Regions from separate parts of the Shewanella sp. SM32 genome, predicted to be linked through region 1. Evidence: riboswitches for the same ligand, from Rfam matches in the RefSeq annotation. Region 1 holds a riboswitch; the other holds the start of a gene.
The links. A riboswitch is a leader RNA that binds a small molecule or an ion and turns the genes downstream of it on or off. The one in region 1 is predicted to bind lysine.

Region 1 (20,273 bases):
CGGGCAATCTTGCCACCGAAGACTTAGTGTATATGCTGCACGGCATGGGATTCGAAACGGGTATCGATTTACAAAAACTCGCGTTAGCAGGGCAAGCTATCAGCACACAGTTGAATCGCAACAACGGTTCAAAAGTGGCCACCGCCCTGTTAGCAAAATAGAACAAAAATAATTAACGACACCAACAACCGTTATTAAAGACGCGCGTCATTCGCAGCGCGTTTTATAAAGCATAAAAGGACATCACAATGGCAGGACTCAATAAAGTCGTCAGCAGCTATGAAGAAGCGTTAGCAGGCTTATCGGACGACATGACCATTATGGTCGGCGGCTTCGGCCTGTGCGGCATTCCAGAAGGCTTAATCAATCAAATGGTTAAGATGGGCGTTAACGGCTTAACGGCGATATCAAACAACGCTGGCGTTGATGATTTCGGTCTCGGATTACTGTTAAAACATCGCCAAATCGCCACTATGATCGCCTCTTACGTGGGCGAAAACGCCACTTTCGAGCAACAAATGCTCTCTGGCGAACTGAACGTGATTTTGACTCCCCAAGGCACGTTAGCGGAAAAAATCCGCGCTGGCGGCGCAGGTATTCCGGCATTTTTCACCGCGACGGGCTACGGCACGCCAGTCGCTGATGGTAAAGAAACCCGCGAAATCAAAGGTCGCCATTACGTGTTAGAAGAATCGCTGACCGCAGATTTTGCCTTAGTGCGTGCATGGAAAGCCGATACCATGGGTAATTTGGTGTTCCGTAAAACCGCCGCCAACTTTAACCCTATGATGGCGACCGCGGGCAAAATCACTGTGGTTGAAGCCGAGTTTATTGTTGAGCCGGGTGAGCTAGACCCAGATCATATCCACACGCCGGGCATCTATGTTGACCGCGTTATTCAAGGCACGTTCGAGAAACGTATCGAGCAACGCACGGTAAAAGCCGCGAAATAAAAGGCGCTGGCAAAACCTTAAAACACAGTTAACGCAATTGGCACTTAGCTCCCTAAAGTTAAAACTAAGGGTAAAAACCTAAGAATAAAGACCAAAGCGTCAAAGCCAAATAGAAAGGATAGATATCATGGCATTATCAAGAGAACAACTGGCTCAGCGCGTCGCCAAAGAATTAAAAGATGGCTACTACGTTAACCTCGGCATTGGCATTCCAACACTGGTGGCCAACTACATTCCCGAAGGCATGGAAGTCATGCTGCAATCAGAAAACGGCCTACTCGGCATGGGTGAATTCCCCACCGAAGACACCATAGATCCCGATTTAATCAATGCGGGCAAACAAACCGTTACCGCAGTCAAAGGCGCCTCGTTTTTCTCATCGGCGGAAAGCTTTGCCATGATCCGTGGCGGCCATGTGGACTTAACCGTGCTCGGCGCCTTTGAAGTCGATGTGAACGGCTCTATCGCCTCATGGATGATCCCCGGCAAACTCATCAAAGGCATGGGCGGCGCGATGGATTTAGTCGCGGGCGCCGAAAACATTATCGTGACTATGATGCACGCCGATAAATACGGCAATTCTAAGCTGCTACCCGTGTGCGAATTGCCGCTAACAGGTTACGGCTGCATTAAACGCGTCGTCACAGATTTAGCCTTTATCGAAATCAAAGATGGCGCTTTCCATCTACTAGAGCGCGCGCCAGGCGTCAGCGTAGAAGAAATCGTCAGCAAAACCGCCGGCAAATTAATCGTGCCAGAGCATGTACCAGAAATGGTGTTTTAAGCGTTCTCTAAAATGCGCAAGTAACGTATAGCGGCTAAGGTTGAAACTCAAGTTAGTTTGAAGCTTTAACCTAAAGAATTTTGAGCGTTAACCGACGTTTTACGATACCAACAAGGCCCAAAAAATGATTCTGGGCCTCGTTGCTTTTGTTCTCCCCACGAAGCGGAGAACCATGAGTAAAATTCACCACCAGCTTGTTCACTACAAACCTTGTTTTCTGTGAGCTTTTGCAGTCTAGGTACTTTTTGAGAGCTTATCGCCATAAACAGCACTAATGCTCTGGCGACACGCCGTAAACCCATCCTTGGGGGCTCAACGAAAAAGTCCCTTTTTCCGATGGTCGCCAACGCAAGAGTGCGGTTTCCTCCCCATCCCAGCATATTCAATAATGAACAATGTCGCGCATTAAACTGATAACACCATATGTTAGCAAGGTTCTTTGCTGGCGAATGTGTGTTCACCATCGCTACAACGGAGTCGCTTAATGCTTGCTTCAAAAGTGCTACAGATAGTGATATTTAGCGCCGTTGCGGTAAACTTGCCGCAGCCTAAATAATAAGGATGCTCAAGATGTTAGCCAAGTTTCTCAATAAGCGCAGTCGCAGTCGTAAACATATGCGCGATTATGCCAAAAACGTCTTTGAATATGACCAGTATTTACTGACCGATTATATCGACAGTGGGATGACAGATGGTTTCGAGAGAGTGAAACAATATCGTGAGTTTGATGAGGATTTTCGCCAGTGGGAATTATTTGGAGCTGAGTTTGGTGTACCCGAGTGTCATTGGGGCTATGTAGCCCAACTTACCTATATTGAATCGGGCTTGCTTGAGCCTAAGCCGCTTATGTGCTCGCTTGCTTACGGTTATTTTGCAACCGCCATTGATTACTATAAATATTGCTCATCGCTAGAAAAAACTGGCGGGATAGCAAACGCTATGTGGTCTACAATCAGCGTGTTTCGGCTTGTGCTGATGCTGTTAGCTGGGCTTAAACGCGAGGCGGACGAGCTGTACCACGCTGATGCAACCGCGCGGCGTTCGGGCTGGATTGTTCGCTCCCATGGCTTTATTGGCGATTTTTTGGTGCTGCTGTATGGCCGTTATCTGGGGCATATCGAGCCGCCTTTTACCACTGAAGTGCAAGTGACACTGCGAAAAACAGCTCCTTTCTCCTATGCGTCATTTTTAGATAACTGGGATACACAGGATATCGAATTCATCAGCACTATGCTGCAAACCCTCTGCGATGATCAGGTAGAACAAGCGATCATCGGGGATAAAAAGTGTTTTTTTGAGTTCCACAATGGACATCTATCATACATACCGTTGACGGCGTTAATGCTGCTAAAGCTTCGTGACCTCAGGGGCTTGCCTAATCCGCAGTTCAGTCATCCGGCCTTTGGCGATATCACAGCTTTGTTTGAACAAGTCTGCACAGCGTTTAGCGACTATGTCGCAGCAGAGAAGATCCTGCGGATTGAAGATGCAGCCGATGAAGTGTTAACCAACACATTAACCAGAATGCAAAGCCAAGATTTTGATGCCCATGCTATTTTCGCCAAGCGACTGCCATCGTTTAGTGCTGGTTAAGATTTTGATTAACCAAATTTTCATAAAAAATGGATAACCAATAAAATCATGATTCTATTCATATTGAGGACCCAAGGCTTAAGGTTGAGCATATTCAAGCCTTAAGTCATCCACAATACAAGCCAGAGGAAAGCTTATGTACCAGATTGCGATTGTGATATTTGATGAATTTACCGATATCGATTTCTTCTTAATGCGCGATATTCTCGGCCGTACAAAAACCGATTGGACAGTAAAAGTTCTCGGGACAAAGCCTAGCCACAGGTCGAGTTTGGGGATGATGGTTGCAACCGATGGTCATGTGGCCGAAGTCGCTGATGCAGACGTGGTATTATTCAGCAGTGGTTACAAAGGCGTACCTGCGGCACTTGCTGATACTGAGTTTATGTCCGCCCTTAAATTAGATCCCACACGACAATTGCTTGGCAGTATCTGCGCGGGGTCATTCTTCTTTGCCAAATTAGGGCTACTCGACAATCTCTCGGCAACGACTCACCCCGATGCAAAACCTGCCCTAGTTGCCATGGGCGTCGATGTAGAAGACTGCGCCCTCGTGATTAATGGCAATATTGCCACTGCGGGCGGCTGCCTTTCCTCACTCTATTTAACCGGCTGGGTTGCGGAGCGTTTATTCGACAGTGCGAAACGCCGCGAAATTCACAGGCAGCTTATTCCTGCCGGGCAAACAGATATTTTTGAAGCATTAATCCAATCCTCCATCTCCGCGGCCATTCGTTAAAAGTGATGTAGATACTCTCGATGAATGAAAAAGATCCCATGATAAAACTTAAAAATCTTCTCGAGGCTATAAAAGCCGAGCATCAAATAACCACCCAGAATGAGCTTGTGGCTTTGCTATCGCAAAATGAATTACTCATTCAGCAAATCCAAGCTGCTGATGCGCAGTATTGGGTCAATTTTGCTAAGAATACCTTCGATGGTTGGTATTGCATTCGAACACCTATGCTCAGTACCTTTCATGTTTACTACCAAGAACGTGGGCAAAACTGTTGGGGAGAAGATGTTTTTACCGAGCAAAGTGAAGCCATAGCAGCGGTTATTTTTATGTCTGGTATTTGGGACCAAGTCCCCTAGCACTAAGCAAATTAAAGCCTGCTCACTCATCCTATATTTTCACCTTCACGAATGGCGATATGTAACGAATCATTACGCGACTTTCAATATCGAAATCATCCTGTTAGGGTGAGTGCTTAGATTGACTCATAATAACAGACACATTTTTAGCGCTCTGTTTAACTCTCTCATTGTCCAAAGGAGCGGTATCTATGGACTGGCTTATTATTGCACTCGCGGGCTTTTTAGGCGGCATGCTCAATGCGGTTGCCGGTGGTGGCAGTTTTATTACCCTTTTAGCGTTAGTGTTTGTCGGTGTTCCACCGATTGCGGCGAATGCCACGGGGACAGCCGCGCTGCTGCCCGGTTATATCGCCAGCGCATGGCGTTTTAGAAAGGATATCGAATATCCGGCGAGTCTCAGCCTTAAAAATCTGATCTTAATTGCTTTAATTGGCGGCAGTATTGGCGCGGGTATTTTGCTGACCACCAGCGAGCAAGTCTTCGCAAAGCTGATCCCTTGGCTGATTCTACTGGCCACCGCGGCCTTTATTGTTGGCCCTTGGTTGCTCAAACGAAGAATCGCTGAGCAAGGCGAAAACACCTCTACGCCAATGTTAAGTCCGATGACGGCACTGATAATGCTGTCGGCTGTGTGTATCTATGGCGGTTATTTTAATGGTGGCTTAGGCATCATACTACTCGCAAGTTTTGGCCTGATGGGGCAAACCAATCTACATGGGATGAACGGACTTAAAAATCTGATTTCAGCCCTGCTCACCGCCATCGCCGTTGTGGTTTATGCCGCGGGTAATGTTATCGATGGGCAATATCTGTTGCTGCTTGCCGTTATGGCGATTGTCGGTGGTTATGTGGGGGCGGCGCTGGCCTACCGTATTTCACAGCACTTGCTACGCGGTTTTATTGTGATCGTCGGTTTAGCAATGGCCTTAGGCTTTTTCATGCGCTAGTTTTTCATGCGTTAGTTTTCATACGTTAGGCTTTTGATTTGTGAAGCTTAAGCTCATAAAAGCTGGACAGACGAGTTTTCAATACAAGGTCTCACCGATAAATTGCCCTTATGTGACTGACTTGTTACTCTGATCCATCCTATAGGAGAACACTGTGTTTAAGAATAGCGATGAAACTGATGACCTTGAAGCTGAGTACCTTGAGACTGAGTAAATTAATGCCAAAGACCTTGAAGCTAAGCACCTTAAATCTTGCCCTGTGTCTTATTGTATGCTCACCTGCTTTTTACACCGAAACCGCTAGCGCAGCGACCATTAGCGTCAAAACGGAAACGGGTAATATTCAGGTAAAAACCATAGCCCAAGGGTTAGAGAATGTCTGGGGTATGGCATTTTTACCCGATGGCAGTATGCTAGTGACTGAACGTGCGGGCAGAATGCGCATTGTCAGCACCGCAGGCAAAGTGGGTGAACCCTTAACAGGTTTACCGCCTATGTATGCCAAAGGTCAAGGTGGTTTACTTGATGTCGTGCTTGCGCCAGATTTTGCCAGCAGCAAAAAAATCTATTTCAGTTATTCAGAACCCGCTAAAGGTGATGCAAGCGAACTCAATAGCACAGCGGTCAGTTTTGCCACGCTCAATGGTAACAAGCTTGAAAATCTCACCCGCGTTTTTAGTCAACAACCCAAAATCAACAGCGGCCACCATTTTGGATCTCGTTTAGTGTGGGCGCCTGATGGCACTTTGTTTATCACACTCGGCGATCGCTATAGCGAAAAAGATAGCGCCCAAACATTGGACAATCATTTAGGCAAAGTGGTGCGTATTCATGCCGATGGCTCAGTGCCTAAGGATAACCCCTTCGTCAATACGGCGGGCGCCTTACCCGAGATCTGGTCTATTGGTCATCGCAATATGCAGGGCGCGGCGATTAATCCCATCAGCAAAGTATTGTGGACGGGCGAGCATGGCCCCCAGGGCGGCGATGAACTCAATATCGACCAAGCGGCTAAAAACTATGGCTGGCCAGTGATTACCTATGGTGAGAATTATGGCGGCGGCAACATCGGCGAAGGTACCCATAAGGTGGGAATGGAGCAACCCGTCTACAAATGGGTTCCCTCTATTGCCACGGCGGGCTTTATGTTTTACACAGGCGATAAATTTCCACAGTGGCAAAATAATCTGTTACTCGCCAGCCTAAAGGAAAAAACACTGGTGCGTTTAGTGCTTGATGGCGACAAGATAATTAAAGAAGAGCGGCTGCTGAAAACTGAATTAGGGCAAAGATTGCGCTCAGTCGTGCAAGGGCCAGATGGACTGATTTATCTCGTAACCGATGAAGCTAAATCAAAAATTTACCAGTTATCGCCGCAGTAATCTTAATCACTGCACTTTTATCACAGTGCTTTAACTAAACCATGTTAACCACAGCAATAAACTCAATCGATAGAGAATTTAAGCCTTAAAACGACAAAGAGTGTTCATCAGGAACACTCTTTGTCGTTGGCGTGGCACTTATTAATTCATGCCTTTATTCGTTCACCACACACATGCCCTGCTCGGTTTGTACATAGGGAGCTAAAATAGGCATCATGCCCTTCATCACCTGCAATGGCAGCGCCGAGGTAAAACTAAAATCATCGGATTTACTGCCTGGCACGAAGGCGGTCAAAGTACCGAAGTATTTGTCACCTAGATAAAACACGAAGGTCGCGGTGCGGTTCATCGCCGTAGTCGCCACTTTTTTACCTTGCTGCATCTGAGTCACAATACGGTTATCACCGGTGCCGGTTTTCCCGCCTATGGCTAACATGCCACCTTTTTCATCGGTAAAAATGCCCTTTAAACGACGTGCGGTGCCGTTTTGCACTACGTTCGCCAGCGCTGCTTTTAAGGCTTGTGCTACTTCATGGCGCATTACCCGCTCACCTTGGGTGTTCTGATTCTGCAATCTCACTTCATAGGGCGTATCTGCGGCGAAATGCAGCTGATTGATACGCACTGTGGGCAAACGATAGCCGTCGTTTTGAATAATGCCCATCAGCTCGGCTAAGGCTGCGGGTCGGTCACCCGAGCTACCCAGTGCTGAGCCTAAGGATGGCACCATAGAATCAAAGGGATAACCTAAACGCGCCCAACGTTGATGTATGTCGAGGAAGGCTTCAACTTCAAGCATCACTTGCACTCGTACATCACGGGCGTTTTTATGCCGCGTCCTAAACAACCAACGGTAAACCTCTTGACGTTGTGCTTCACTCGCCTGCTTAACATCGTTCAAGTTGGCATCAGGATTATGATTAAGGTAATCCAGCACCCACAATTCTAAGGGATGCACCCGTGCGATATAGCCTTGATCTGGCAAATTATATTTATCCGGACCGTACTTGTTATATAAGCTCTTAATACGACCATCGGTATAGCTCACCTGCGGCAATCTTTGCTTCAAGAAAGCCTTAAATGACGCCATAGATTCATCGGGCAGTAAATAGCGATACGCTGCCGTCAACTGCTGCTCCGACTGGGACAAACCGTCAAAAAACATGTCGAAACGCTCATTCGCAGCCACTTTTTTGTACTTACGATAAAACTTAGTAACGAAGGTATTACCTTCTCTATCAGCAAATACTCGCAGATATTCGTCACGGCGCGGATCTTTATCATTACGCAGCAACTGGGCCATATTGCCCTCGTTTTGCATACTACTGCTGTAATTCACGATATCGCGCATGAGGCGCACAAACGGCAAGTTAACCGAATCCTGCAGGGCTTGGTAAAGTGTTGGCGTTTTTAAATCTTCTGTTTTTTTAAAGTTATTAAATACATGCAACCCGCCACCGGTAAAAAATTGTTCACTGGTTGAGGCCGAATATTCTCGCTGTAACGCCGCATCTAACATGCGATCTAAACGTCTGTCGGGATTCAAAATCAAGTAATCAATCGCCCAACGGGTTAAATGATCCCTTGGTTCGATAATGATGGATTCCAATTCAATCCCATGTTTCTTGGAATACTTGTCGTGGATCTCGGCAATGATTTCTAAGTAGGTCGCCATCACCCGCAATTTAGCGGTTGAGCCCAATTCCAACTTACTGCCCTCGTTAATATCAAAAGGCTGATCGGTGCTATCCGTCTGCACTCTAACTCGGTTGGCGGTCTCAGTGCGCTCATAAAGCGTAAAGCTATACAGTACGTTTTGCAGTTGACTTGGGTCGAGTAACCGTTCGCCAAGCAGACCCACTTTCTCCGCGGTAGGCACTTGCGCCAGACTTCGTAAGTAGTGACTGACTTTCTGCTGTAAGTCACTGTGTAAGCTACTATTGACCGTCAAATCGAGCCTGTCTAAATCATACAGCCCCACATTTAACATGCCTGCGGTGCGAATGCGAACTGTGTTCACGCCCTTATCTGCGCCAGATTGGGTATTACGCTGCGGCTTGGCGACCTTAAACTGCAATTTCTGCGCGAGTGCAGCATCACGTAGGCCACGATCAATCAAATAATACTGGCCGAGTAAACGGATATGGCTATCGACTAAGTTTTCAAGATCTTCATGACCTTGCAATAGATAGTAGGACGGACGACGTTGGGCGATCATCAAGGCAACCACTTGTCGGAATACTTGTCCGCGCTTGGTGGCATTACCTTTGATCTGCGGCGATGCTAACAGCTTGTTTGCAGTATCGAAATCGGTACCAAACCACGCCCACAGTCCATCACCAATACCATGAACTTCACCATGATTTGGCGCCGAAGATAATGGAACGGTATTCAGATAATCTTGAACGATGCGCTTACGAGCAGGTTCAGTGTTTTCACCTTGTTGATACACGCGCACACTGGCCGAGCCAATTTGCAGTAACTTATCCTTAATACTTAAGGTTAAACCTTGGGAAGAATGGCGGAATTTCTCAATCTGAGTCGCGAGTGTACTGCCACCCGCGGTAGAGACATTCATACCAACCATTTCAGCAATTTGGCTCATGCCTGCCACCACAAAACGTGGCCAGTCGATCACAGGATTGAGTTTCTCTTCCGTCGTCCATAACTCGCGGTTTTCAATAAACAGTAAAGTATTAACGATTTCATTGGGGATCTTATCGTCGTCCTGATAAACCCGTTTAGGATAGGCAAATTCGTATAAATCGGTATTGCGGCAATCGAGCAGCGTCAACCCAGATTGGGCCTTTTCATGGTAAGGCGGAAAAAATCCAAGTTGAGCGTATTCCTGCAACGCTGGCGAAAACGCCACTTGTTGCGTTATCTGAAAATTCCGTTGCAATAACCTATCAATATACTGAGGTAACTTACTGTAGCCATGGCGCTCATCAAAAGGACCATAACTAGGATAAATAACCGCTTGGCTCGGTGAGCTTTCTAATTCATAGGTGAGCGTCTTAGCATATTGATTGATGAATTTTGCTTGATAAAACGAAGTTTTAACCTCAAGTCCAATCAGCAATGCAGCGCAGCAAATCAGAATGAAAAATAAGAACCAGACCCTGCCCTTTGATCTGGCTTTACGCGGCGGCTTAACCTTAGCTTTAGGCTCAGGTTGTGGTGGACGAGGACGATAATTTTCGAACTTCATCTCTGATGTGGAATTAGGCAAAACAGCTCCAAAAAAACACTAAAATATTCATCTTTCATGCAACTCAGCAAATCCGTTGCCACTCAGTAAAGCAAGATATCAAACTCATCTAGCCATTATCCGGCTCTATTAATTAGTCTTAGTACCCATTATGTTCCACACTTTATCAAACCTAACTTCACTGTAAAGAAGGGTGCCTGTGACCCACAACCGCCACTAATCAATACTAATGTTAAGCTGATAGTACATTTTGCCAAATATTAATTTGTTGATATCAAGGTATTTTCAGCGATTAAGGCAACAGACAGTATGACTTAAAAACAAAACGAGCTAATTTAAGTCGCATAAAAAGAATGAGTCGCTCAATAATTACACGCTATTAACGAAGCCTCATCCCACATATTCATGCGCATCCCAGATAAATTCACGAAAATGCTTGCGACAGACAGACTCGTAACTTTCATTACCGCCAATCGCCACTTGCTCACCCTCGCGCATCACCTTGCCTTCACCATCAAGACGCACCACCATGTTAGCCTTACGCCCACAATGACAAATAGTCTTCAACTCAACTAATTTATCGGCCCAAGCTAATAAATAATGACTGCCGCTAAAAAGTTCGCCTTGAAAGTCCGTTCTTAGGCCATAGCAGAGTACAGGAATATCAATATTATCGACCACATGCGTCAGCTGCTTAACCTGTTCTTTACTCAAAAACTGACACTCATCCACCAGCACACAGCTTAATGGCGTGGCTTGATGCACATCGCTAATCATTTGAGTCAAATCATCTTGGCTACTAAATACCTGTGCTTCGGTTTCAATGCCAATACGCGAGGCCACTTTACCTTTGCCATATCTGTCGTCTATGGAGGCTGTCATGACCAAAGTATTCATACCGCGTTCACGGTAGTTATAGGATGACTGTAATAGGGAAGTGGATTTACCCGCGTTCATTGCCGAATAATAAAAATACAATTGAGCCAAGACTTATACCCTTTAAAAAACGTTAGCGCTTACGCGTCTGCTACCAGAGCCAAATTGAGCGCTAGTCTAACATTGCGCTTCACATCAGAACACTAGCAGCCGCTAAGCTTTTATCATGAAATTCTGCAATGACACCAACTTATCAATCATTTTAATCCCCAATCGCCTCCTGAAATATTTCTAGTCCACTTCATTTAATACTCCTCCCTGCAAAAAACATAAAAAACGCCCCGATGCCGTTCAATTGTTAATGAAAGCTTAACTGAAACTTAAATGTTGTTTCGTAAGGAAAAATTAGTAAAAGTTAAATTTAAAAAGTGCGATCTACCTCCAAAGTAATAGGTATAAATGGGCTTGCGCTCAAAAAACAAACACAAATTTAACAGTAATATTTCATTCGAGACAAAACGTGCTCAATTAAAAAAAGAAAAGTATTCGATAGCTTGCAAATTGAGACCAACGGTCAAAGCACTAATCTACCCTGCAAACTTTAGTGCTCCACTCCGTCCTTTATTCGCATATTGGATCAAATGGAGATTATGATGAGAATTTTCACCTCTAGAAAACTGGCATATTTAGTTGCCTTAGCACTAACTGGCGCCCTTGTTGGCTGTGGCGATGATGGTAAAGATGGTGTAGATGGAGCACCAGGAACGCCCGGTATCCCTGGAACACCCGGTGAACCTGGAACACCCGGAGAGCCTGGAACACCGCCCCCAGTCACCAGTTCTACTATGACTAACGTCAAAGTGATCAACTATAGCTTTGGCGAAGGCAGTATCACTTACGAATTTGAAATTACAGATGAAAACAATAACCTAATCAACGGACTGTTAAATGCTCAAGCCAAAGTGGCTGCACTAACAGATAAAGGCTTCATCACTAACCGCACCGAAGCTGATAAAAATGGTGTTGCAGATAACGTCCATATTGGCGGTGAAGCAACTCAAGCAACCGTCGGCGCTGAATTGACCGCTTTAGCTGATGGTCATTACCAATTTAAAGTACCAATGAAAGGGGTTAATCCAAGCACTGAAGGTATTGTTTGGTTACGTGTCGGTGGTAATAATGGTATTGCGACCTCTAAACCTCTGGTCGTTAACAAACCTGAAGGCACCCATTCAACCACAACTGATAGTTGTTACTCTTGCCATATCGACTACTCAACAAGCCCTCGTCGTCATGCAAGCTATGTCGCTACTGGCATGGACAGCGAAGTCACCTTCGTGGAAGGCTGTTTAGTGTGTCACGGTTCAGTTAGCCGTGCAGTTGTCAATGCTGAAGGTTTCTCTACGGGTGGCTATGCGACAAACACCCTATCTAAAATTGGTCATATCAATCACCAAGATTTTACTAAAGACTTTTCAGTACAAAACTGTACATCTTGTCACGTTGAAGCACCTAAAAACATCAACGTAGCTGGACCAGGTTGTATTGATTGCCATGACAGTGGTGGCGTACCAGGGGCTATTATCCCAAGTAATGGTGCGGATCTGCGCATTATGCACGAAAGCAAAGCGGGTATAACCGAACGCCAAGCGATTCGCGCTAAGTATAAATTAAGTCTATCAACACCTGTTAAAGTAGATGATATTTCTACCAAGACAGACCACTATGCGCCGACAGGTGCTGCGGCAGCAGTAACCGCCCCAGGCTGGTGTACAACACTGACAGTGAAAGACACCGATGGTAACGTCTTTAGCATTAAAGACAACTTTAACTATTCTAGCCCGCTAGTATATGACGCTAAGAAACCCGTAGTTTATGCGGGCGCTTATTTACATTCCTATGAAAATGGCAGCTTAGTGGGTCGCCCAGGTAACCGTACTAACTACTACTATGGTTACAACACTGACGGCACTAAAAATATCTGTCATTTACTGACAGATATCAGCGCAGTGAATGCTAACTATGTTTATTCTGCCCGCGTGACATTCAGTACCGCTGGTTGGATGGAATATGATGGCAAGCAACGCTACCAAAGTAATGGCAGCCTAAGAGCGACAGGTTATGATGGTTCTATGGGCATATCCTTTACGGCTTACTCAGATGTCGTTAACCCTGTCACCACTCAAAAGGTCTCTGGCTTCGAACGTCGTGAGATAGCGAGTACTAACAGCTGTACTACTTGTCACAACGATGCCACTGCGTTCCACAAAAATGGTGCCTTCGATGAAGGTGGTAAAGCTTGTATCGCCTGCCATGACAACGGCATGGAACGTACTTCAGCAGCCTTAGGCGCAGGTTTTGGTCCTATGGTGCACAGCTGGCACTGGGGTAATGGCGCTAAAGTCGGTGAAGTTAAAGCTGATGGAACTCAAGCGCAAACCGCTAACGGTGCAGGCGCGATTGAAGCCTCTACTAGCTGCGTTGCCTGTCATGAAAAAGCGATTGATTTAAGCAAAGTGCCAAATCAATACATCGCTGAGCCAGGTAGCAAAATGACAAGCCCAGTCACCGCTAACTGTTATGCCTGCCACACTAGCGATTCAGCTAAGGCGCATATGGCAAGCAACGGTGGTGAAATCAGCATACCAAAGGTTGCTGACTGGTTTAAACAACCGACCTCTGAATCCTGTGCAGTATGTCATGACACAGGTAGAAGTTCTGGTATTGATAAATACCACAAGTTTACTCGCTAATTAATCATCTCATCATCGCGTGATTAAGAAGTAAGTAAAAAGCGGTACCTATTTTCCCTGCAAGGAAATAGCCAAAGGAGTCTCGCTAATGCGAGGCTCCTTTTTTACTTAGACATTACCCGATAACAAGCCATTTTCAGTCCTATTTAAGTTACTAACGTTACAGTCCTAAAAAAACAACAATTCAAAGGAAGTCACTCAATTATGCGTAAAAGTTTTATTGCCATCGCCATCGGCGCCACTCTCACCGCCGGATTCATGGCAGGTTGCAGCAGCACAGAAACTAAAGCACCTAACGTTATCTCGGTACAAACCCAAAACCCGCTGTTCCAAGCCAGTAACCTGCAGTATCAAGCCCCTGATTTTAGCCTCATCAAGAATGAGCACTTCGCGCCAGCCCTAGAGCAAGGCATGGCAGAGCAGTACCAAGAAATTCTCGCAATAGCCAATAATCCGGCAGCAGCAACCTTCGATAATACGATTGTGGCTATGGAGAAAAGCGGCGCCCTACTCAACCGTGCATCAAGCGTGTTTTATAATTTAGCAGGGTCAAACAGCAATCCAGAACTGCGTAAAATCCAAGGCGAAATGGCGCCAAAAATGGCGGCCCACTCAGATAATATCAACTTAAACCCAGCGCTATTTGCCCGTATCGAAGCCATCTATAACGACCGCACCAACTTAGGGTTAACCCCAGAAGCCGTGCGTTTGGTTGAGGTGTATCACCAACGCTTTATCATGGCTGGCGCTAAACTTACCGATGAACAAAAAGTTAAAATCCGCGCGTTAAATGAAGAACAATCAACACTAACGAATGAGTTCTCTCAGCGTTTATTACGCTTAACCAAAGAAATCGCCGTTGTGGTGGATTCAAAAAGTGAACTTGCTGGATTAACCGACGGTGAAATAGCTTCAGCCGCGAACGATGCCAAAGCGGCCGGTCACGATGGCAAGTATCTGATTAACATCACCAACACCACTCGCCAACCTGTGTTGGCATCACTGGAAAACCGTGAGCTACGCCAGCGTATTTGGGAAGCCTCAGCGAACCGTGGCTTAACTGGTGAAAACGAAACTGCGTCACTCGTATCTCGTTTAGCGAAACTCAGAGCCGAGCGCGCAACACTATTAGGCTATGAAAACTGGGCAAGTTATCGATTAGCACCGCAAATGGCCAAAACACCCGAAGCGGTTTACAGCATGTTTGGTTCAATGGTGCCTGCGGTAGTTGCTAACACAGAGAAAGAAGCGGCCGACATTCAAGCCATGATCACTAAAACCGGTGGGAAATTTGAACTGGCACCGTGGGACTGGGAGTTTTACGCAGAAAAAGTTCGCCAAGAAAAATACGCCCTCGATGCCAATAGCATTCGCCCATACTTCGAGTTTAACCGTGTGCTCGAAGACGGCGTATTCTACACACTCAAAGAACTCTATGGCGTCACCTTAAAACCACGCCCAGATTTACCGGTTTACCATCCCGATGTGAAAGCCTACGAAATGTTTGATGCCGATGGCTCAAGCATGGCCATTTTCTACGCCGACTATTTTGCCCGTGAAGGTAAACGTGGTGGCGCTTGGATGAGTTCGTTCGTCGGTCAATCCTTCCTCGAAGGCACTAAACCTGTGGTCGTCAACGTGATGAACATAAAGAAAGCGCCCGAAGGTCAACCCACATTCGTCAGCTATAACGAAGTCACCACTATGTTCCATGAAATGGGTCACGGCACCCACGGCATGTTCTCTAAAGTGACTTATCCAAGTCTGGCGGGCACCTCGGTTTCACGCGACTTTGTCGAATTCCCATCGACGTTTGAAGAAGATTGGGCCGCCCATCCAAAAGTGTTAGCGAACTACGCGAAACACTATGAAACAGGCAAACCCATTCCCGATGAACTGCTGCAAAAACTGCTGAAATCAGGCAGCTTCAACCAAGGCTTTGACACTCTGGAATACATGGCCGCCGCATTAGTAGACATGGAATGGCATTCATTAAGCCCAGATACGCCGCTGCAAGATGTACCAACCTTTGAAGCCAATGCCCTGAAAAAGCACGGCTTAAACATCAGTGCCGTACCTCCGCGTTATAAGTCGACCTATTTTGCCCACGCCTTCCCCGGCGGTTACTCGGCAAGTTATTACGCTTATATGTGGAGTGAGATTTTAGCGGCGGATGCGTTTGCTTATGTACAAACCCAAGGCGGGCTCAATCGTGAAATAGGCATGAAGTACCGCAAAACGATCCGTGAAGTGGGTAATAGCATAGCGCCAATGGACGCCTACAAAAACTTCCGCGGACAAGAACCCACCACAGAAGGCTTACTTAAACGCCGCGGTCTAGATCAAGCACGCTAAGCTAAGAGTTGATAGCCTTAATGCGATAGGCTATAGATAAAGACAAACTCAGCCTTAACCAAAAAAATCAGCCAGCATAATGCTGGCTGATTTATTTTGACTTATTTGTCGTGAACGTTTGCAGTGAAAGGTTTCAATTAACGTCTAGCTAATTGCGCCTTTAGATTTGATTTTAAGTACGATAATACTGATCACAAATGCCACACTACAAGCCACTAAACCCGCGACAACAGACTCGGTAAATCCAAGTGCCACATAACCCACTAAGCTAATAAACGCCGCAATAAGTGCATAAGGTAGCTGAGTCACCACATGGTCGATGTGGTGGCAACTGGCGCCCGTAGACGACAAGATAGTCGTGTCGGAAATTGGCGAGCAGTGATCGCCAAATACAGCCCCCGCCAGCACAGAGGCAAGCATAGGCAACATCATGCCAGTGTGACTTCCCATCGCCATATCAGCAGCAATCGGCAACATGATCCCGAACGTACCCCAGCTAGTACCGGTTGAGAACGCGGTAATACCTGCTAGCACAAACATTAAGGCGGGTAAAAACGCGAACGGAATATTTCCTGTTGCTAAACTCGCCATAAACTTACCGGTTTCGAGTTGACCAATCACACCTGCGATTGTCCAAGCAAATAACAGGATGTAAATCGCCGGCAGCATAGAGCGAGCGCCCTGCACTATACCTTTGACTATCATCAATTTCTCAACGCCTTGCACTAAATTCAATATCAGCGAAACCGCTAGACCAATTAATGCACCAAAGAAAAGTGATGAACTGACATCGGTTTTCTCAAAAGCAGAAATAATATTAAATTCAATCCCTTCCGCCGCGAGTACTTGAGCGCCACTGTTAATCATGAAATAGAGGGTTGCAAATACCAACACGGTAATAGGCAGGAACAAACCTAAAATCTTACCGGTTTCGGCTTCAGGTAAATCCGCGTTCGCCCCAGGCGGTAATCCTTTAGACTCATCGTATAAATTACCACGTTGGGCATTGAGCTCATGCTCACTCATTGGCCCAACATCTAATCCCATAAAGACAACAAAAAGTAATAATAACAAGGAGAAGATTGCGTAAAAGTTCATCGGGATCATTTGAATAAAAATACTCAAATGACCCGTATCAGCAAAACCATGGGCAGTTAATATCCCGCCAATGAGTGCGATAATATAAGCGCCCCAGCTCGAAACTGGAGATATAACGCACACAGGCGCCGCAGTAGAATCTAATAAATAAGCTAACTTAGCGCGGGAAACATAATAACGATCGGTAACAGGTCGAGCGACCGAACCAACAACTAAACTATTGAAATAATCATCAATAAAAACTACACAACCTAAAAACATAGTCAATAGTTTAGCATCACGTTTATTACGTATATGTAAACGAGCCCAATCGGCAAAAGCCCGCGCGCTGCCACTTACGGTAATTAACGCTGTAATCATTCCCAGTACAATTAAGAAACCGAGAATATATAAGTTCCACGAATTTAGACCTTTATCAGTCCAAAAAAGCCCTTTAACGCCATTAAATACAAACTCACCCGTTGCTAAAGGTGAAAATTGATTGAGCAATAAAGCACCAATTAAAATACCTAACCCCAAAGAAAGCAGTACACGGCGAGTCAAGATCGCCAACACGATAGCCACCGCAGGCGGCAACAAGGAAAGTGCCGAATCGGCATAATTCATAACAGTCATTGATTATTATCTTCGTTAAATACGAATGGAGGGCGACTGAACTGGTGGGAAAAGGCAATAGATACCCAAGGTCACCTGTCCTATCAGTAGCGCTCCATAGTAACTATTCCCAATATCCATATCGGAAAATACTATGGCAGTGCTGCACCTATTAGGTACAACCCCAGCAGTTGATCGTGATAAATCGAACCACTTCGGCACCAAATCCTTTCGCAATCGATCAACGGAATCACCCTACTGATCACTACTAATATTTGGCGCGCCTCTACTTCTAAGAACGCCCTTGCACGGGCGTGAGGCACATAAAAACATAAGCGGCTTAGCAGATGCTACCGCAAAGCCACTTAATGTGACCTAGATCACAGATAAAATCAACTGAGACTTGTAATCAGCTCAGGAACCGCCTCAAACAGATCTGCAACGAGTCCATAATCGGCAACTTGAAAAATCGGCGCTTCAGGATCTTTGTTGATTGCAACGATGACTTTAGCGTCTTTCATGCCGGCTAAATGTTGAATCGCGCCAGAAATACCGACGGCAATATACAAGTTTGGCGCAACGATTTTACCGGTTTGACCCACTTGTAAATCGTTAGGCACAAAACCTGCGTCAACTGCAGCGCGTGATGCGCCAACTGCTGCACCGAGCTTGTCAGCAAGTTGCTCTAACATGCCGAAGTTTTCACCACTGCCCATGCCTCGGCCGCCAGATACAATAATGCCAGCATTGCCTAACTCTGGACGGGCAGAAACTGTCAGCGATTGAGAAACAAACTGAGTTCTCGCTTCAAACACTTTATCGAGTGTCGTCACAGCCGCACTGTTACCTTCTGGCGCAGCGTCAAATGCACTGGCGCGCACTGTCATCACTTTAATGACATCATGGCTTTGCACTGTCGCTAAGGCGTTACCCGCATACACAGGGCGCACAAAGGTATCGGCATTGACGACGGTAATAACTTCTGAGATTTGCGCGACATCTAATAATGCCGCAACGCGCGGAAGCGTGTCCTTACCTAAACTTGAAGCCGAGGCCAGAATGTGACCATAGTTTGGCGCTAAGTCCACCAGCAATTTGGCAAAATTTTCTGCTAAATGCGCTTCATACACGCTGGCATCGGCAACGAGTACTTGGCTAACGCCTTGTAGTGCCTGTGCCGCTTGGACAACCGCGCCACATTGGTGACCCGCAACTAAGACATGTACTTCATCGCCTATGGCACGGGCGGCGGTAACAATTTTTGCCGTATCGAGTTTCAGTGCAGCATTATCATGTTCAGCTAATACTAAAATGGCCATTTAGATCACCTTCGCTTCATTTTTTAACTTTTCAACTAGCTCAGCTACCGACGCTACCATGATGCCCGCTTTACGTTCAGCTGGCGGAGTGACCTTCACAATCGTTTGGTGACTCTTTAACGTCACGCCTAAGTCTGCCACAGTAAATACTTCTAATGGCTTACGCTTGGCTTTCATTATGTTAGGGAGTGAAGCGTAACGGGGTTCGTTCAAACGTAGATCAGCGGTCACGACAGTAGGTAAAGGCAGCTTGAGAGTTTGCATGCCGCCGTCAATTTCACGGGTGACTTGTAATGTATTCGCTTCTAATTTGATTTCTGAAGCAAAGGTCGCCTGTGGCATATCCATTAACGCGGCAAACATTTGGCCAGTTTGGTTATTATCACCATCGATGGATTGCTTACCAAAAATCACCAGCTCTGCTTGTTCTTTGTCTTGTACCGCTTTGAGCAATTTGGCGATAGACACTGGCACGAGCTCTTCTTCAGTATCGATATGAATTGCACGATCTGCGCCTAATGCAAGCGCGGTACGCAGTTGTTCCTGCACGGCTTTATTACCAATACTGACAACAACCACTTCAGTAGCGCTACCCGCTTCTTTTAAACGAACCGCTTCTTCTACTGCGATTTCACAAAAAGGGTTCAACGCCATTTTTAGGTTTGCAGTGTCAACACTTGTATTGTCAGCTTTGACCCTGACCTTCACATTGGCATCAACAACGCGCTTAACGGGCACCAATACTTTCATAGGGTTTCCTTCCTACACTTTCATGTACATGGACAAAACATTGGTTAATACCAATGCAGGATAGAGCAACTTTACGTCCTGTTAACGTTAACGTCAACCAAAGTCAAACGCCTGTTTGTATTTTTTAATCCGCTGCAACGGCCACTTTTTTGGACACTTATTTGAGGGAATAAGAAAAGTTCAAAAAATAAATAATATTTAATTTCCTTAAAACGCATAATTTTATTTGATTCGAGCTATATTAGTTTCTATCATTTAGGTGTTGTTCACCATTATCCTGTATTAAAAATAGAGTGGGACGAAAATAGATATGAGCGAATTTTTAGAGATATTAACTCACGGCCGTCGTTTTAAAGCTGCAGTAAAAGAACTTAGCGTTGAAGAGTTACGTGATTTAGCCGACAAATTAGATAAAATTTTAGTAGAACGCGAGTCTATGGCTGAGGAAGAAGAACAAGCCATGGCAGCTCGTAATGCTAAGATTGAAGAAATCCGTCAACAAATGGAAGCCGTTGGTTTATCAATTGATGACTTAGGTGGCGTAGCTGTTAAAGCTGCTG
Region 2 (11,065 bases), on a different contig from region 1:
AATATCACCTCTATTTAGGTGGCCAAAATTAGTGTGCCACTACAATATGACTATCTTTATGGGCAGAATAAGCTATCGGCCTATCCTTTGTAACTACATTTAAGGTTCCAGTTGATTGGTCTTTACTGATTTTCTTAGATAGAACTACGTAACTAATTAGTGGGAAAAACGGATGTTTTGCTACTCTAGAAGGCGAAGTAACTAATAGGGTTGCTTTTTCTTGATTAATTGGTAGGTCGAAATGGAGATAACCTCGGCTTCTATACCATTTTGGAGTTTCTTTTAACATTTATATCCATTAGCAAAACCGGAGCAGACTTAGAACTGCGGCAATTCCACACGCCCTACTCCGGCTTAACCAAGTTGTTTAAACAACCGTTTTGTCCTAAGACGTTGCCGCGTAATGTTAGATATGAATTATAATGTAACTATAACCTTGGAGACATCTATGAAACTTAGGATAACCTTCGTCGAGATGTTGTTATCGTTCCTATCGTTAAGCTTATTCGGCGTCCAGATAGTACTTGACAACATGTTATTTACCTTCTGACCTAATTGGTTTAAATAAATATCCTCATTCAGAAGCAATTCGAAATTAACAAAGGTTTAAATAAAAAGCAACTACATTATTGGTAAGATAAAAAGATAGAACTGACATTAATCTATGATGATTAACAGTTAACACTGAAGCTTCAGGAGTTCACCTTCCCTGCGAAGTTGCCGCGGGGCGTTGGAATAAATTGCGTGAGTCCGGTCATGGATGACCGGCTAGCTTTCGCAGGTACAGGGACGTTGCCTTCGGAAGCGATAGCTATTTATCCATAAGGCCAAGGCTAGTAACTAATGCATGTAACTTCGCTAGTGGCGGCAAGGGAGATCCAAGAGGGAATTGCTGTTGATCCCCTCTTGGTCGGGTGTGGGTTGAAGACCCACGACTTTGATTCACCTCGGCCGTTAGGCCGCATAAACTCCAAATGTGAAACCCATCGCTAAAACTTTACAGATCCCTGATTTCGCAATCACAACTCAAAATGTCGCATTACGCGACAACAAAAAAGCCACTGTGGTCAGTGGCTTTTATCCTAAAAATCAGAATCTAAGCGATTCTGCTTAGTCCAGACTTGGTTCTTCACTGTAATCAATACCGTGATAGCTCAGGCAAGCGTCGACTTCGTTGCTACTGCCTAGGATGACGGCAACACGTTGGTGAATTTGAGTTGGTTGAATATCTAAAATGGTTTCATAACCCGTTGAGGCTTTGCCGCCAGCTTGTTCGACTAAGAAGGCCATTGGGTTGGCTTCGTACATTAAACGCAGTTTGTAAGGCTTTTTCGGATCTTTATTGTCGGTTGGGTAAGTGAAAATACCGCCACGGGATAGCACGCGATGTACATCGCCAACCATGGCCGCAATCCAGCGCATGTTGAATGATTTTTCGCGTGGGCCAATTTTACCGAGCAGTAAATCGGCAATATAGGTTTGCATTGGCGCTTCCCAAAAACGCTGGTTCGACATATTAATGGCAAATTCGGCTGTGTCTGGGCTAATGCTCATGGCGGCATTCGTCAGTAAAAACTCATTGGTTTCTGGGTGCAAAGTAAACAGTTGCACGCCTTGGCCTGTGGTTAATGCCAGCATGGTTGATGGACCATAAAGTACATAACCAGCGGCTAATTGGGCGCGGCCAGATTGTAAAAAGCTAGTTTCAGTCAGCTCGCCAGCAGGGGCGGGCAGGACGGAGAAAATGGTGCCGACTAACGAGTTGATATCGATATTAGATGAGCCATCAAGTGGATCGAAACACACCAGATATTGACCATTTTGGCTGACTTCAACCACATGATCTTCTTCTTCCGACGCTAAACCGCGCACTGTACCGTCAGCTTTTAAGGCATCTTTGAGCATGTCGTTGGTGATAATATCCAGTTTTTTCTGAGTTTCACCTTGGACGTTTTCTTGCTCAGTCGCGCCTAACACGCCCGCAAGTGCACCGTGGCGAACGGCATGGCTAATGGCTTTTGAGGTGTCGGCTAAGGTTAAAATTAGGTGGGAGAGGGAGTCGTTCACTGCCTGTGAGGTCAGGTGCTGGGCCAGAGTCTGCATGTTATGTCCTTTAGAGGTTCAACAATGAGGTCAATTTCGTTATTTGCCGCGAATGATAACTCAGTTAGTCGACAATTTCAGCGATGTTGCTGATGCTTTTAGCGAATATTAGGGCTTTTGGGGATTATTTGGATTGAGCTTGGCGCAAGGGCCTAATTTGTATCGGCATATTGTATGCTCTTTCTATTTATAGGCGGCCTCTGGCACAATGTCGGCTTGTTTTTAATCGCTGACATCTTAGGCGATTATGCTCCCAAGGAATAATAATGATTAAAAATAGGTTAACTTGGTTCCCTGCGTGCTCACTTAAGGTGCGCGCCGTTCCCCTACTGATAGCGAGCCAAATGGCCATGATTTCGACAGCTATGTTTTCAATTACCCCAGCTTTTGCAATGGAAGGCGGCAAACTGCCACTGACGATTGAGCGAATGAATGCCTCGCCCGCATTAGCGGGCACCAGTCCTCGTGGTTTGAAACTGTCACCCGATGGTCAGCGCGTCACTTATCTTGCGGGCCGTAAAGACAATCAAAACTTTTATGATCTCTGGCAGATGGATGTAAAGACGGGCAAATCTAGCCTATTGCTCAATGCCGATAAGTTGGCAAGCAATGAATTATCCGATGAAGAAAAGGCCCGCCGCGAACGCCAACGTATTTATGGCGAAGGCATTATGGAGTACTTCTGGGCCGATGATAGCCAAGCGCTATTAATTCCGGCTGCTGGTAATCTGTATTATTTTTCTCTTACCGATAGTAACGTGACTCAATTGCCGATTGGCGAAGGGTTTGCTACAGATGCACGCTTATCGCCCAAGGGGCATTTTGTGTCTTTCGTGCGGGATCAAAATCTGTATGTGTTAGATCTGGCGACCAAAAAACTCCAAGCTATGACGAGCGATGGCGGCGGGGCTATTAAAAATGCCATGGCCGAGTTTGTCGCTCAGGAGGAAATGGATCGCATGACAGGTTATTGGTGGGCGCCCGATGAATCGGCCATCGCCTTTACCCGTATTGATGAGTCCGGTGTCGAGCAAGTAACCCGTAACGAAATCTATGCTGATGGTATTAAACTTACTGAGCAGTGCTATCCCTATGCCGGCAAAAACAACGTCGATATCGCCCTCGGTGTGGTCACGTTAAAAGATAAGGCTATCAATTGGGTGACCCTGCGCGAAGAGAGCAACGAAGACAAGAGCAAAGATATTTACCTGCCGCGGGTCGATTGGTTGCCCGATAGCAAACATTTGTCGTTCCAGTGGCAGAGCCGCGATCAACATAAGCTAGATTTGCAACTGGTGGCGTTAGACTCGCTGACTAAGCCAAAAACCTTAGTGAAAGAACGCAGTAACGCTTGGGTGAACCTCAATAACGATCTGCACTTTTTAAAACAGCAATCGGCTTTTATTTGGGCATCTGAGCGTGACGGCTTTAATCATCTGTATCTTTTTGACTTAAAAGGCAAACTTAAAACCCAATTGACTCAGGGCGAGTGGGCTGTCGATGCGTTGGAATACATAGATGAAACCGCTGGTTGGGTATATTTCACTGGCCGCAAAGATACGCCAATCGAGAAACAACTTTATCGCGTGCCTTTAGCGGGTGGCAAGGTTGAGCGGGTAAGCAAGCAAGCGGGCATGCACGATCCTGTGTTTGCCGACAATCAAAGTGTGTATCTGGATTATTTCAATAGCTTATCTCAGCCACCGCAGATCAGTTTACACGGTGACAAGGGCCAGCAACTGGCTTGGGTTGAGCAAAATGAAGTCAAGCAAGGCCATCCTTTATATGACTATGCGGGTCTGTGGCAAATCCCTGAATTTGGTGAACTGAAAGCCGAAGATGGCCAAGTGTTACAAACCCGTTTATTCAAACCTGTTCCCTTCGATGCGAGCAAGAAATACCCTGTCGTAGTGCGGGTTTACGGTGGGCCGCACGCACAGTTAGTGACCAACAGTTGGAGCGAGCAGGACTACTTTACCCAGTATCTGGTGCAACAAGGCTATGTGGTGTTCCAGTTGGATAACCGCGGCAGTGCCCACAGGGGCACAAAGTTCGAGCAAGTGATTTACCGTCATTTGGGCGAAGCTGAAGTCAAGGATCAAAAAGTGGGAGTGGACTATTTGCGCAGTCTGCCATTTATCGATGCCGATAATGTGGCGATTTACGGCCACAGCTACGGCGGTTACATGGCCTTGATGAGTCTATTTAAGGCACCCGATTACTTTAAAGCCGCGATTTCGGGGGCTCCTGTCACCGACTGGCGCTTATATGACACCCATTATACTGAGCGTTATTTAGCTCATCCCGAGGGGAATGAAAAGGGTTATGAAGCCAGCAGCGTGTTTCCCTATGTGAAAAACTATCAATCGGGTCTGTTGATGTATCACGGTATGGCTGATGATAACGTTTTGTTTGAAAACAGCACTCGGGTTTATAAAGCACTGCAGGATGAAGGCAAGTTGTTCCAGATGATCGATTATCCTGGATCTAAACATTCGATGCGTGGCGAGAAAGTGCGTAATCACTTATATCGCTCACTGGCAGATTTCCTAGATAGGCAGTTGAAAAACGCCAAATAGTAGGCATAAAAAAACCAGATCCTAGGATCTGGTTTTTTGTGAATAGATTCTTATCAAACCAATTAATGCGGATGTCGCTTAGCGGGCGATTAGCCTTCTAAGTTACCGCAAAAACGATAGCCTTCACCGTGAATAGTCGCGATGATTTCTGGCGTATCTGGCAAGCTTTCGAAATGCTTACGGATACGACGGATAGTCACGTCTACAGTACGATCGTGTGGCTTAAGTTCACGGCCAGTCATTTTCATCAGTAGATCGGCACGAGTCAAAATTTTGCCTGGGTTTTCAACAAAGTGCAGCATAGCGCGGAACTCGCTACGTGGCAGTTTGTAAGATTCACCCTGTGGGCTCACTAATGAACGGCTGTTGATCTCTAAGCTCCAATCATTGAAGCGGTAGTATTCTACTGAGCTCTTTTCTTCGACTTCAGCGCCAGCGCTGTTGACACGAGTCAGAAGGTTACGAGCACGAATCGTTAATTCACGTGGGTTGAACGGCTTGGTAATATAATCGTCCGCGCCAATTTCAAGTCCAAGAATTTTGTCGACTTCGTTGTCACGACCTGTCAGGAAGATAAGACCGATGTTGTTGATTTCACGTAGTTCACGTGCCAACAATAGACCATTCTTACCTGGCAAGTTAATGTCCATAACGACCAAGTTAATTTTGTTTTCCTGCATAGCCTTATGCATTTCTGCGCCATCATTGGCCTCAGTTACCACATACCCTTCTGCCTCGAAAATACTTCTCAGCGTGTTACGGGTAACGGCTTCATCTTCAACGATCAGAATGTGCGGATTTTGCATATTATTTACCTAAATTTTAATCAGTTTATACTAACCAATAAGAGCAACTTACTTCGGGCTCTTATATTCATAAAAGCGTTGATACTTCCTTGAACTGCTTTGTGCTCAAAAGGAAAATCTTTACGGTGACATCTATATCTGGATGTAGATTAAGTGCACGTTTAAGTGTAATACGAGAAAACGTAATCAGTATCAACTTCGATAAGCAATAGTTAGAATAAGTTCCTTAACTATTGTTTTTTTTAAATGTTTAAAAGACAAATCAAATGTAGAACAGATTTTAAACAGATGCCCGGTCAGTTCACGTTACTTTAAGCGATATATGTAACAAACTGTATTGAACGATAAGCATCTTGCTCAATCTGTTTCAACTCACCAGTACGTACATTGTACTCGTTTTAGTCATTTGTTAACAAATGAAATGTTAACAAATTTTAGGTGAGCAGGGGTTTTTACCATGATATTTACTTTAGCTATTGATTAGTATAACTAATGTATTTCTTATTCCTGTGAGCCAGTTCACGCCTCTTTGGATTTTACAATCACTCTGCTACACTAGCTTGGGTTCATTTTTCGACTAGACTACCAATGGACAATACGACTCAAAATTTGTGGCAATGTTACCAAGCGCCGTTGTTTTTGCTGACTCAAGCATTATCCTGTGATTTTTCCTTTGCTGTTATTACCGCTCATAATCCCGCTTCAAAGCTTCTCTCTCCTAGCCAAAACCGTTTACTCGATCGCCAACTTCTTCGTGAAATTGAATTACTCGGTAGCCCTTATCGTGCTTTAGTGGGCGCTGCACCGGATTTATCCCACATGGAAAAAAGTTGGGCCGTGTTTATCGATAGAACGATGGCATTGCAATTGGGTAAGAAATTTAATCAATATGCGATTTATGTTGTCGAACAAGGGGATGTGAGCTTAGTGCCTTGCACCTTGGATGGACATGATGAAGTGTGTTTAGGCAAATTTAGAGATTATGTGCAGCTGGTATACGAGCTACCCGATTTGAACATTTAGTTGTTTTCAAAAGATTTTATTTAAATTGTTCATTTGTTATGAAATTAGCATTGACTTCATTAGGGGTTTATTGCTACTTTTTTCGTCCCTTTCCTAGGAAAGGAACAGAAGAGGAGCGTTAACTAGGTAGTCGGTCAGAGGAGCACAAACTCCAGCGATGACTGATGAGGGAGATTAACGCCGAGGCATAGATATGGTTGCTGCATGTTTATGTCGGTCGCTCAGGCTGAATCCTGACGATTGTCACCTGTAATTGGTGGAGAGCTTCTGGTGACGATTGCTGTTTCCCTTCTTTTGGGGTGCGTTATCATTGAGCACCAGGCTCTTCGAACGAAGTCAGTTCGGAGTGTGATCATGTTAGTTAATCAATATCTTATTCAATCTGCATTTATTTGTTGCCCTACGTGTTTCACGGAGGTGCGCTAATGTCCCTCGTTGTCGCAAAATTTGGTGGCACCTCAGTTGCCGACTATAACGCTATGAATCGCTGTGCAGACATAGTGTTAGCTAATCCTCATTGTCGTTTAGTCGTGGTCAGCGCTTCGAGCGGCGTGACTAATCTGTTAGTGGAATTGACCCAAGAATCGATCAACGACGATGGCCGATTACAGCGATTAAAACAAATTGCCCAAATTCAATATGCGATTTTAGATAAGCTCGGTCGTCCTAACGATGTGGCCGCCGCATTAGATAAATTATTGAGTCGCATGTCGGTATTGAGTGAAGCGCTCGCATCACAACGCAGCAAAGCGACTATGGATGAGTTGTTGTCCCTCGGTGAGCAATGTTCTTCGGCGTTGTTTTCGGCGGTGATCCGCGAGAAAGGTGTCAACTCAAGTGCCTTCGATGTGCGCCGAGTATTACGTACTGACAGCCACTTTGGCCGCGCTGAACCTCAGGTTGAAAAGATTGCGACTTTAGCTCGTGATTATCTACAGCCACTGTTAGCGGAGCAAGTGATTGTGACACAAGGCTTTATCGGTGCCGATGAATCGGGTCAAACGACCACGTTAGGTCGCGGCGGTAGTGATTATTCTGCTGCACTGTTAGCTGAAGCGTTACGCGCCTCAGCGGTAGAGATTTGGACCGATGTCGCGGGGATTTATACAACGGATCCTCGTTTGGCGCCCAATGCCTTTCCGATTGCCGAGATCAGTTTCAATGAGGCTGCCGAGATGGCGACCTTTGGTGCCAAGGTATTGCATCCAGCGACTATTCTTCCTGCCGTTCGTCAGCAAATTCAAGTGTTTGTGGGTTCAAGTAAAGAGCCTGAAAAGGGCGGAACTTGGATCCGTCATCAAGTGGAAGATGCGCCCGTATTCCGCGCTGTGGCTTTGCGCCGCGATCAAACCCTATTAAATCTTCACAGCTTGCAAATGTTGCATGCGCAGGGCTTTTTAGCGGAAACCTTTGCGACATTAGCGCGACATAAGATCAGTGTGGATTTGATTACCACATCAGAAGTGAATGTGTCTCTAACCCTCGATAAAACCGGTTCAGATTCAAGTGGACAAGGTCTGTTGAGTGAGGCATTGCTGCAAGAATTATCACAGCATTGTCGTGTGCGAGTTGAAGATGGATTGGCCTTAGTGGCGATTATCGGTAATCGTATTGCGACGACACCGGGTATCTGTCGCCGTGTATTTGAAGTGTTAGAGCCACACAATGTGCGGATGATTTGCCAAGGTGCCAGCCCACATAATCTGTGTGTGTTAGTGGCCGAAGCGGAAGCGGCACAAGTGGTTAAATCGCTGCATCAAAATCTGTTCGAAGGCGTTTAATATGTTGCCGACAACATCGTCTCTGCAAATCGGGGAGCTTGCCGCAGGGCAAGCACTCACTTTGCCTATCTACCATTTCAAGCCGAGTGACGATAAGGCGACTGGCCCCAAAGTGTATATTCAAGCCAATGTCCACGGTGCTGAAGTACAAGGGAATGCGGTGATTTATCAGTTGATGAAGCAGCTTGAACACTGTGACATCCGCGGCGAAATCACCTTAGTGCCATTGGCCAATCCACTCGGGATCAACCAAAAAAGTGGTGAGTTTACCCTTGGCCGATTTGATCCTATTACGGGCGCGAATTGGAATCGTGAGTATTTGAATCATGCTATCGATTTACCGACTTGGTATGGGGAACATACCAAGCTGAGTGATAGCGAGCTGCTCCAAGCCTATCGCAGTACTTTGGTTGAAGCCTGTCAGCAAAAATTGCGGCATGAATGGGGCATCACAACGGGTCATAGACTTGCGGTTAACCTGCAGATTATGGCCCATGGCGCGGATATAGTGCTCGATCTGCACACCGGTCCTAAGTCTTGTAAGCACTTGTATTGCCCTGAATATGACTTAGCTGCTGCGCAGTTTTTGTCGATCCCTTATACGCTCATTATCCCCAATGCCTTTGGTGGCGCCATGGATGAGGCTGCGTTTTGTCCTTGGTGGCAATTGAGTGATTTTGCAAAATCTCAAGGGCGTGATTTAGGAGTTGCAGTGTCAGCGTTAACCTTGGAATTGGCGAGCCAAGAGCGCGTCTGCCTTGAGGATGCACGGGTTGATGCACAAGGGATTTTGGCATATTTAAGCCACCGAGGCGTGATCGCTGAAACCGTTGCACCCGCTAAAATGACGCGTTTTGGTTGTTATCTAAAAGACTATAAAAAATATCACGCGCCAAGTGCTGGGTTAGTGGAATACCTCGCACCTGTGGGTGAGCCATTAGCTGCGGGGCAGCCCTTAGTGAATTTGCTGCGAATGGATTTATACGGTACGGCGGATGAGCTAAAAACGGTTAGTTTGCCGCAGGACTGCGTGCCGATTTTGCACTTTGCTTCGGCGTCAGTGCACCAAGGAACAGAGCTTTATAAAGTCATGACTCATGTGTTTGAGTTGCCAACGACATAATCGCCCGCTTAGAGCATAAGCATTAGCCCATAACAATTAGTTTATGGGACTGAGCGAAAACAACGCCAATCCTAATCGATTGGCTTTGTTGTTTTAAGGTGGCTATAACCACTTAAATCGATAAAACAGCGCCATTTGCAGGGCGACGAGTGAGATTAATATGCCGCAGAAGGTTGCGAAGGCCCAAGTGTTGTCCGCGCCCGGTATCCCGCCAATATTGACCCCAAGTAAGCCTGTTAAAAAGCCCAACGGTAAGAAGATTGCTGACACTAAGGATAAGAAGTATAAGCGTTTGTTGAGTTGCTCCGACTGCTGACTGAGTAATTCTTCTTGAGTCACATTAGCCCTATCGCGCAGGGCATCGAGATCTTCAATGGTGCGGATAAGTTTATCGTTTGTTTCCCTCAGCTTGAGTCGCTCAGTATCTTTAAATAGGCTGAATTGCTCGGAAATCATTTTCGAGAATGCTTCGCGCTGTGGGGCTAAATAGCGGCGAATGGCCACAGTTTGACGGCGCAGTTCGGCGATATCGGTACGTAAGTCTTTCACATTGCCTGAGACGACTAGCTCTTCTAAATCAGAGAGCTGTTCTTCCAATTTATCAATAAACTCGACTTTACGATTGGTCAGTCGCTCGCAGATTGCGACGATAAAGTCCCCCGTAGTTGTAGGCCCATTTCCCTCAAGGATCAGCTCGGCGACATCTTTGACCGACTGTAACTCGCGATCGCAGGTGGAAATGATCCGCTGTTTATCGGCATAGATACGCACTGCCACCATGTCTTCTGGAGCAGAATTGGGGTTGAGGTTAACGCCGCGTAATGCGAGTAATATGCCTTCACCTGTTATCACTGCACGGGGACGAGTGTCTTGGGCGAGTAGGGCATCACTTTCGACCTTAGGCAGACCGCTATTGAGTATCCAGTGGCGTGCCTTTTTATTACGATAGCGAAGGTGTAACCAGAGTAGGCCATCCTGAGGATCCCATTTTTCGATCTGTTCTAGGCTCAAGGTGGAACCCGCTTGGGCGCCGCTGAGCACTAAACTGTAGATAAACCCTTCGTGCATATCGCATTCCATTTAACTTTCAAAATCATCCAAACAAACTAACTGATTTTGTCATGAAAATGAAGTCAGTACTTATGCTTAACGACATGAGGCAAATGTGAATTGACATAAATTTGATGTGCTGAGGGATGCAAGCAACTTAGCCAAGGATAGGTTAAAATTAGCATTAGTAGGCTTAGATCAAAGAGACAATAAAATGGAATACGAATTTCGGCGTAACAGTTTAACTGGCACTTTTTTGGCTAGCTTTAGCATGGATCATGAAGTGCTTGGGCAATGGTTTACGGAAGAATTAGGGACTGAGTTAGCTAAAATTCAGCAAGTGTTGGGTGTGATAAAAGAAATTCAAGCCGATAAACGAGGTTCATGGCGTCTTGTTGGTAATGATTTTACCTTAGAGTTAGAGCGTGAACAGGCCCGAGTCTTTGCCAATGCCTTAGGTTTTGAGCAAGAATATGAATTGGAAGAGGCTATGTCACTCTATGATGCTGAGTCAGAAGCTTATTGTGGCCTAGAGGATTTTGAGCTGGCGCTATTGAGTTGGCAGCAATTTATTGAGAAAGGTTTGTAATCATTTATTTA

Region 2: it holds a riboswitch for lysine, as region 1 does, so the genes downstream of both, lysC (lysine-sensitive aspartokinase 3) here and L5M10_RS13255 (Na+/H+ antiporter NhaC family protein) in region 1, are expected to answer to the same signal.

The regions. Positions count from the first base shown of each region.
Region 1 is NZ_JAKKRO010000029.1:39,171-59,443, forward strand. Features, by position in the region: gene L5M10_RS13190 (hydroxymethylglutaryl-CoA lyase) at 1-161, shown strand, start outside; gene L5M10_RS13195 (CoA transferase subunit A) at 249-953, shown strand; gene L5M10_RS13200 (CoA transferase subunit B) at 1,081-1,737, shown strand; gene L5M10_RS13205 (hypothetical protein) at 1,803-2,234, opposite strand; gene L5M10_RS13210 (hypothetical protein) at 2,308-3,330, shown strand; gene L5M10_RS13215 (DJ-1/PfpI family protein) at 3,467-4,069, shown strand; gene L5M10_RS13220 (cytoplasmic protein) at 4,108-4,425, shown strand; gene L5M10_RS13225 (sulfite exporter TauE/SafE family protein) at 4,617-5,375, shown strand; gene L5M10_RS13230 (PQQ-dependent sugar dehydrogenase) at 5,546-6,757, shown strand; gene L5M10_RS13235 (transglycosylase domain-containing protein) at 6,912-9,989, opposite strand; gene L5M10_RS13240 (thymidine kinase) at 10,359-10,955, opposite strand; gene L5M10_RS13245 (multiheme c-type cytochrome) at 11,498-13,597, shown strand; gene L5M10_RS13250 (M3 family metallopeptidase) at 13,802-15,952, shown strand; gene L5M10_RS13255 (Na+/H+ antiporter NhaC family protein) at 16,097-17,665, opposite strand; lysine riboswitch at 17,745-17,941, opposite strand; gene L5M10_RS13260 (electron transfer flavoprotein subunit alpha/FixB family protein) at 18,037-18,963, opposite strand; gene L5M10_RS13265 (electron transfer flavoprotein subunit beta/FixA family protein) at 18,964-19,713, opposite strand; gene L5M10_RS13270 (H-NS family nucleoid-associated regulatory protein) at 20,024-20,273, shown strand, end outside.
Region 2 is NZ_JAKKRO010000091.1:1,210-12,274, reverse strand. Features, by position in the region: gene L5M10_RS22185 (hypothetical protein) at 29-289, opposite strand; gene L5M10_RS22180 (class 1 fructose-bisphosphatase) at 1,111-2,103, opposite strand; gene L5M10_RS22175 (S9 family peptidase) at 2,370-4,682, shown strand; gene arcA (two-component system response regulator ArcA) at 4,772-5,488, opposite strand; gene L5M10_RS22165 (DUF3293 domain-containing protein) at 6,077-6,511, shown strand; lysine riboswitch at 6,612-6,786, shown strand; gene lysC (lysine-sensitive aspartokinase 3) at 6,937-8,292, shown strand; gene L5M10_RS22155 (succinylglutamate desuccinylase/aspartoacylase family protein) at 8,294-9,415, shown strand; gene L5M10_RS22150 (zinc transporter ZntB) at 9,518-10,483, opposite strand; gene L5M10_RS22145 (YacL family protein) at 10,680-11,054, shown strand.